2 regions of the Arthrobacter sp. sptzw42 genome follow, and region 2 is predicted to be linked to the other one. Evidence: riboswitches for the same ligand, from Rfam matches in the RefSeq annotation. Region 2 holds a riboswitch; the other holds the start of a gene.
The links. A riboswitch is a leader RNA that binds a small molecule or an ion and turns the genes downstream of it on or off. The one in region 2 is predicted to bind thiamine pyrophosphate.

Region 1 (4,106 bases), on a different contig from region 2:
TCAGCAGCGGCGGTGGTGACCTTGTCACCATCAACCAGGAGCAGTGCGGGCAGCTGGATAGTGCTGCCAGCTCCACCGGCGACGCGGTTAAGGGTAACGAAGTCTCCAACGGAAACCTTCTCTTGGCGGCCGCCTGCGCGGACAATCGCGTACACCACTTGGGAACTCACTTCTCTCGACGTTTATTACAAAATTTGCGTGCGGAACCGGCCAATAAAAGCCTGGTTTCTCGCTGTGCCTCAACGCCGTGGGGTCATAACCCAAGTGTTGGCGTAAGCACCGAAGATCCAGAATACGCTAATTTTGGCTTCGGCCGCAAATGAGGCTGGTTCCGGCGGGCTGGCTGTGATAAGTACCACTGCTGAATCCCGGCCTCGGGACCGTGCCCCACCATACTACCGGCAAGGCCGCAGCCACGGTGTCAGGCATGGAGGCGCGGCGCGTCGAAGAAGTCCACTTCCAGGCGGCAGGACTGTTTGAATGCCGTGATCATGGCGGCCCGCTCGGCAGCGGAGGCCCTGCGTCCCGCTTCATCCACTATGGCAACGGCCCTGCGGGTGGCGGCGGCGAAGTCTTCGTCGGCATAGGTGCGCAGCCACTCCGCGTAAGGGTGCGCGGAAGGTTCACCGGCGGCAACAAACTGGGCGTGGAGCGTGGCGCCTACCTCGGCGTACAGCCAGAAGCAGGGCAGGACTGCCGCCGCGAGGACCGCATAACTGCCCGACGCCGAGGCCGCCGTCAGGTGGTCAACGTAGGACTTGGTGACGGGGCCGAGCCGGGGCAGGACCGAGCGCGCGCCCAGCCAGGAGCGGTGAAGCTCCGACTCGACCTCCAGGCACTGCCCGGCCGAAGCAGCCCAAAACAGTTGCTCCGCCTCGGTGGGCGCAAGCGAACTCGCCCTTGCCAGAACTCGTGAATAGCCGTTGAGGTAGAGGGCGTCCTGCGCGAGGTAGTACTCAAACTGGTGCTCCTGAAGGCTGCCCGTGGCCAGGTCCCGGATGAAGCCGAGGGCATAGATATCCTCCAGGTCCGGCTGCGCCTCACCCCGCAGCTGCGCCGCGAAGCTGCCTTCCGCCGGCACCGGCTGCAGGTGGTGGAAATGATGCACCGGCCCGTTGCCTGTCCCCACCTCCAGGGTTCCCGAGGCCTTGAGCGCGCCGGCCAGCCACGGCTTGGCTTCCCGGAGTGACGCTTCCCAGTCCCCCAGCCGCGCCTGGGCGGTGGCCATTGCAGAGGACAACGAACAGCCCGTGCCGTGGCTGTTCCGCGTTGCAACCCGCTCCCCTGGCACCTCCACCACTTCATGGGACAGCAGGCCCAGGGTGTTGACCAGCGCGTCCGGGCACTCGTTGCCGTTCAGGTGGCCGCCCTTGACCAGTACGGTTGCGCCGCTGGCGGCTGCGAGGGCGCGGCCCTGGTCCAGCGCGCCGGCCCAGCTGTCCTGCAACTGCCCGCCCACAAGCATGGCGAGCTCCGCGAGGTTGGGGGTGATGAGGTGTGCCAGCGGCAGGAGTTCGCGCAGGGCCGTTTCGGCAGACTCGTGCAGGAGCCGGTCGCCGCTGGTGGCAACCATCACTGGGTCCAGGACCACGACGGTGGGCCGCACCTTCTGCAGCCACTGCGCCACCGCTCCAATGACGTCGGCGTTGCCGAGCATTCCGATTTTCACGGCGTCGATGGTGATGTCGTCGCTGATGGCGTCGAGTTGCTCTGCCAGGAATGCTGCAGGGGGCACGTGAAAGGACCTTACTCCGTGCGTGTTCTGGGCTGTGAGGGCAGTGATGGCTGCCATCCCGTACCCCCCGAGGGCCGCGATGCTTTTCAAATCCGCCTGGATACCGGCACCGCCGGAAGGATCCGAGCCGGCGATGGACAGGACCCTGGGTACCTGCCGGCCCGGCAATGCCGGCGCCGCAGTGGCGGGTCCAGGGGTGGCTGCGGGCATTACAAGAGTCGTAGACAAAGGACATCCCTTCGCCGGTGCTAACCGGACAGGTTCAACGGGTCTGAATCTCAGCCGGCTCTCTGCGCGGCACCCCGTGTCGGTTCCCCAGCCTAGCTTTTTTGCCCGCCCCAGGCTGAAGGTGACACATTGCGACCCGAAGCCGCACGCTGATGGCGCGCAGCTCCGCATCCCGCCCTGCGGGCCCTGCACGCAAAAGTCCCCGCCCAGTGGACAAATCCCCTGGAAATTCCTGGGGTTTTGTCCACTGAACGGGGACTTGTTGAAACGCGCCGGTACGTGCCCGTGAGCGCTCCGGCTAGAGCTCCGAGGCCGGTACGCCTACGCCCAGGATGATGGGCGCCTCTGCGGGCTTTGTTGACGCTTTTTCAAGGCCGGCACCGCCGTCACCGGCCGGCGCCGGAGCCTTTGCCTCGTGGGCATGCCCTGTGCTGGCTGCCGCCACGCTTTCGTGATGCTGCACGGAGGTTTCGTTGGCTGCTCCCTGGGCACGGCTGGCACTGCGGTTGCGCCGCGGGCGCCGTTGCCGGGACTGCTCCAGCGTGTGGTCCGTGTAGTCCTTCGCCGGTTCCCCGGCAGCGGCTGCAGCAGGCACGCGGGCCGGCTGGACCGGCTCCACGCGCTCCGCCGGTTTCTGCTCCGGTTCGGTCTGCTCAGGCTCCGCTTGTGCGGGCGCCGGCTGGCCCAGGTGGGCGAACGCTTCGGCAAGCCGGTCCAGGGTCAGTGCGGGCTTCTGCGGCTGCTCCTCAGCATGGTCAACGAACGGCAGCACCACCTTCTCGCCGCCGAAGGTCAGCACGGCGGCCGGGCGCGCATCGTCGTCGCGGTTTGTTTCCACTGCGGGAGCCGGGGCAGGGGCGGGCGCGGAATGGTCCGCGGCAGCCTGCCTGGCTGCGGCCACTTCGTCGTCGTGCAAGTGGGCTGCATGCGCGGCGGCGGCGATGTTGGCAAGGGCCAGCCGGGTGGCTTCCGCCTTCGCGTGCCGCTCAGCGTCAGAGGGGTCGGGCTGGACTGTGTGGACGGGCACGGCAGGCGCGGGGGCAACCTCGGGCTGCTGGCCGCCACGGCCCCGCCGCCGCTTCCGGTCCGGACGCACGCCGGCCTGGCTGCTGTCGATGCGCGGGGCGTCATTGCGGTGGCCTTCGCTGCGGGGTTCCGGCCGGCTGTCGGTCCGCTGGACGTGGTGTTCGGCGGCCACGATGTTGGCCCGCCGGTGCTCAACGGGGTCGTCATGGGTGACGACGCCGCGGCCGGCGCACGCTTCGCACTGCTCGCCGAAGACTTCCAGGAGTCCGGTGCCCATCCGCTTTCGCGTCATCTGCACCAGGCCAAGGGAGGTCACTTCGGCAACCTGGTGCTTGGTGCGGTCGCGTCCCAGGCATTCCACCATGCGGCGCAGAACGAGGTCGCGGTTGGATTCAAGGACCATGTCGATGAAGTCGATGACGATGATGCCGCCGATGTCGCGGAGGCGGAGCTGGCGGACCACTTCCTCAGCAGCCTCGAGGTTGTTTTTGGTCACCGTCTCTTCGAGGTTGCCGCCGCTGCCGGTGAACTTGCCGGTGTTGACGTCCACCACGGTCATGGCTTCGGTGCGGTCGATCACCAGCGAACCGCCGGACGGGAGGAAGACCTTCCGCTCCAGCGCCTTGTGGATCTGCTCGTCAATGCGCCAGGCAGCGAAGATGTCCTGGTCCTTGGTCCACTTTTCGAGGCGTCCCACCAGGTCCGGCGCCACATAGGTGACGTACGCCTCGATGGTGTCCCAGGCTTCCTCGCCCGAAACGATCAGCTTGGAGAAGTCTTCGTTGAAGACGTCACGGACCACCTTGATGGTGAGGTCCGGTTCGCCGTACAGCAGCTCAGGAGCAAGGATCTTGGTGGACTTCGACTGGCTTTCGATGCCTTCCCACTGCGCGCGCAGGCGGTTGATGTCGTGTGTCAGCTCTTCCTCGGACGCTCCCTCGGCGGCGGTGCGGACAATGACGCCCGCCTGCTCCGGGAGCCGGTCCTTGAGGATGCGCTTGAGGCGGTTGCGTTCTACGTCGGGCAGTTTGCGCGAGATGCCGGTCATGGAACCGCCGGGCACGAACACCAGGTAGCGGCCGGGGAGTGAAATCTGACTGGTCAGGCGTGCGCCCTT
Region 2 (4,106 bases):
CCGGATCCGCCGTGCGTGGGCGGGTGGCCGGAACATACCCGGGCACCCAGACCCCGGCCGCAATGAGCATGCTCCGGGCTTCGCCGAGAACCTGGTCCGGAGGCCCGTCCAGGAGCACCCCCGGGTCGGTCGAAGAACCGGGCTGCAGCACCACAATGCGGTCCACCAGGTCCTTCCAGACGGAGACGCGGTGCTCCACCACCACCAGGGTTGCCCCGGTTTTGTCGAGGCAGCGCCCGACGGCGTCGCGCACCTCCACCACCCCGGCGGGATCCAGGTTGGCTGTCGGCTCGTCGAGGAGAAGCAGCCCCGGCCGCATCGCAAGGATGCCGGCCAGGGCCAGCCGCTGTTTCTGGCCGCCTGACAGTGCAGACGTTGGATGGTCCAGCGGCAGGTGGGACAGCCCGACGTCGTCCAAAGCCTCGTGCACCCGGGTCCAGATACGGTCCCGGGGCACAGCAAGGTTCTCGGCACCGAAGGCCACGTCGTCCCCCACCCGTGACAGGACCACCTGTGTCTCCGGGTCCTGCTGCATCAACCCGGCACGGCCGCGCTGATCGCGGGGGGAGGCGCCGTCGACCAGCAGCGAACCCGACTCGTCGGAGTCGCCGGCCTCGCCGTCGTCGTTCGCATCCCCCAGCACCCCCGCCAACGCATGGAGGAGCGTGGACTTGCCGGCTCCGGACGGGCCAAGCAGGAGCACGCGCTCCCCTGGGCGGATGTCCAGGTCAAGGGCACGGACAGCAGGCCTGGAACGCCCGGCATGCCGCCAGCCCCAGCCGCGCGCGGTGACGGCAGCCGGGCGCGCCGCCACGGACGCGCCGTGGACGGAAGGCGCTGTCATCAGGAGAAAACCGGCTCCGTGGCTGCCTTCCGCGAGGCAAAGGAGCTCAGGACACCGGTCCTGGCCAGGCCGCGGGTGGCGATCCATGACAGCGCCCCGGCGATGACGGCACCGGAGATCGCGGTGAAGATAATGTACGCAAGCTTGTCGCCGCCCGAGTAGGCAATGTTCCAGCCCCAGGGAGCAAAGGAGTCATTGAGGCCGCAGAACAGCCCGGCAGCAGCACCGGCGAGGAGGGACACCGGCAGGTTGAACTTCCGGTACACGAAAATCGCGAAAATGATTTCCGCACCCAGGCCCTGGACGAAGCCGGAGAACAGCACCGAGGCACCGTACTGCGAACCCATCAGCAGTTCACCGGTGGCTGCCACGGTTTCGCAGAACAGGGCGGCGCCCGGTTTGCGGATGATCAGCATGCCCAGCACCGCCGGGATCATCCAGCCGCCGGCAATCAGTCCGGTAAGCGGCGGGTAAAGGGCGTTCATCGGCGCAGACACTGCTGCGGCACCCTGGGACCACGCCCAGAAAATGACGCCGCCTGCGATGGCGATCAACGCCGCCACCACGATGTCCACAACGCGCCAGGACCTGCTGGTGGTCTTCTTGATTGCTGTAGTTGCCATGCGATCCTCCTGAGGAACAGGAGGGGAAAGAACCGCAGCGGCAAACCACTGCGGAGCTTCGAGAACTCGACTCCCTTGCGCCGGTACTAACCGGATCAGGTTCGAGGGTCTGCGGCTGTCCGCACTCTCAGCGCCCACCTGCGGCTCCTGGCTTGGCCAGTGATGCCCGACGGCGGCGCTCCCCTGTCGTTGAATGATTCTGTGAGTAAATAATTGCCCTTGTGGGCGGGGTCCAGTTTACACCGGAGGAAGGGTAGATTGTGGGCCATGACCGCCAATTCACCGCATGTGACTGAGTTCGATCCGGATTCGGATGCCGTCCAGCCGGAGGGATCGCTGCAGGCCCTTATCGCCCGGATAGAGGGCGAAATCCGGGAGCTCCAGTTTCCAGGCTTTTCCATGGACGACGCACTGAACCTGGGGCTGCTGCTTGTGGAGTTGGGGAAGGAGGGCCAGTTCCCCATCGCGATAGACATCACCAAGGGTGAGCAGGTCCTGTTCCATGTCGCCCTGGCGGGGGCCACCCCGGACAACGAGCACTGGATCCGCGCCAAACAGAGAACGGCGGCCCGGTACGAGGTGCCCTCCCTGCTGGTGGGGCTGCGTGCCCGGACCCGCGGCGGACGGATCGAAGACCAGGGCTGGTTTGATCAGCGCCGGTATGCGGCACATGGCGGCTCCTTCCCGGTATATGTCGCCGGAGTGGGCGCGGTGGCTACGGTCACTGTTTCAGGGCTTCCCCAGGTGCAGGACCATGACCTGGTGGTACAGGCACTGCGAGAGGTCCTCAGCTCCATGCGAACGGACTGACGCGGGTTCCAGACCAGGGCGATGGACTCCCCTTGGATGCCGGGAGTACATTCGAGACGGGTGGCGGAAGTTCCAAACAGGAGGGGCGCCATGCTCGGTAATACAGCCGAAAACCAGGTGCGGGCAGCGGTGGACAAGGCCGAGGAAGAAATGATTTACATCGGCCCCGACCACCCCTACTATCCTTTGCTGGCTGAACTGGTATCCGCCGTCGGAAAGGCCTGGCAGCAGGGGTACGAGCACGGCCGCCGCGGCGGGCACCAGCCAAACCCCTACGTGTGGATCGTCCCGGAAGGGTGAGCCCGCCGGCTGCGCGGACGCTGCCGGCAGTGGCCCGCGGGCAGCAGCACCGGCAGGCGCACTTAGCTTTTATTAGTAACCATGCTTACTATGTTGTCTCCAGGCTTTTGAGGAGACAGGTCATGACAGTCAGCACCCGGGCCACCGGCGCGAGGACGGGCCTGCAGAAGGCTGCCTTCGTAACCGGCGCCCTCTTCCTGCTGGTGGGTGTCCTGGGGTTTGTCCCCGGGATCACCATCAACTACGACTCCCTGGGCATGGCCGGACACGGCTCCGGAGCCCTGCTGTTGAACCTCTTCCAGGTGTCGGTCCTTCACAATATCGTGCACCTTGCCTTCGGGGCGGCCGGACTGCTGCTGGCCCGGACCCACCAGAAGGCACGAAGCTTCCTGATCTACGGGGGCGTCGTGTACCTGGTTCTCTGGCTTTACGGCTTCCTGGTGGGGGACGAAACTCCCGCCAACTTTGTCCCACTCAACGGCGCCGACAACTGGCTCCACCTGGCCCTGGGTTTGACCATGATCATTCTCGCCATCCTGCTGGCCCCCCGGACCACTCCGCGGCGCAGCCGCGGAAGCAACCTGAACGACCAGCCCTGACCGAAACCGCCACCGTCGACGGCCAAGCACCCGGCAGCACCGCTGCCGCCCGAAGGAGCAATCATGAAGATTCCTGAACCCCGAGGTCCCATCAGCACCGCCCTGTTCCGGGTCCTGGCAACAACAGCCGGGGCCGGTGACAGCTCCCCCGCCGTTGAGGAACTGCGCCGGCTGGTGGTGACACAGCTGGGCACGGCCACCGACATCATCGGCGACGACGACGTCCAGCTGGCACTTTTCTCCCTCTACGAGCTGCACTACTCCGGCCTTGAAGGTGTCAGTGATGAATGGGAGTGGGAGCCGGGCCTCATCCAGGTCCGCCGCCTGCTCGAAAGGCCTTTCGAAGAGGCGCTCCGGGCAGCCGCCCAGTCGGCAGCCGGGGAGCTGGACCTCCCCCCTGCCGCGGAAATGACCAGCGACGCCGTGGCCGACGTCCTCTTCGGCCTGGCCGCCACGGACACCGGTCCCAGCGTGTCCCGGTATGTGGCCAAGAAGGCAACCCTGGACCAGCTCAAGGAGTTCCTGGTCCACAAGTCGGTCTACCAGCTCAAGGAAGCGGACCCGCACACCTGGGCCATTCCCCGGCTTACCGGCAGGGCGAAGGCTGCACTGGTGGAGATCCAGGCGGACGAGTACGGCGGAGGGCGCCCGGACCGCATGCACAGCGCGCTTTTTGCCCGCACCATGCGGGGCCTGGGGATGGACGATCACTACGGCGCCTACGTGAACGCCGTCCCCGCCGTCTCCCTCGCGGCGGTCAACATGATGTCCCTGTTCGGGCTCAACCGGCGGCTGCGCGGCGCCATCACCGGACATCTGGCCATCTATGAGATGACCTCTTCCCAGCCCAACCGGCTGTATGGCAGCGGTTTCCGCCGTCACGGCTTCGACGCCGAGGTGACCCACTACTTCGACGAACATGTGGAAGCC

Region 1: it holds a riboswitch for thiamine pyrophosphate, as region 2 does, so the genes downstream of both, thiD (bifunctional hydroxymethylpyrimidine kinase/phosphomethylpyrimidine kinase) here and AC5RT4_RS04225 (ECF transporter S component) in region 2, are expected to answer to the same signal.

What each region holds. Positions count from the first base shown of each region.
Region 1 is NZ_JBNHEX010000002.1:374,864-378,969, forward strand. It holds gene rplU (50S ribosomal protein L21) at 1-158, opposite strand, end outside; gene thiD (bifunctional hydroxymethylpyrimidine kinase/phosphomethylpyrimidine kinase) at 422-1,945, opposite strand; TPP riboswitch at 1,953-2,050, opposite strand; gene AC5RT4_RS03885 (Rne/Rng family ribonuclease) at 2,262-4,106, opposite strand, start outside.
Region 2 is NZ_JBNHEX010000003.1:34,106-38,211, reverse strand. It holds gene AC5RT4_RS04230 (ABC transporter ATP-binding protein) at 1-844, opposite strand, end outside; gene AC5RT4_RS04225 (ECF transporter S component) at 844-1,467, opposite strand; TPP riboswitch at 1,522-1,662, opposite strand; gene AC5RT4_RS04220 (heme-degrading domain-containing protein) at 1,735-2,277, shown strand; gene AC5RT4_RS04215 (hypothetical protein) at 2,368-2,577, shown strand; gene AC5RT4_RS04210 (DUF4383 domain-containing protein) at 2,700-3,176, shown strand; gene AC5RT4_RS04205 (iron-containing redox enzyme family protein) at 3,240-4,106, shown strand, end outside.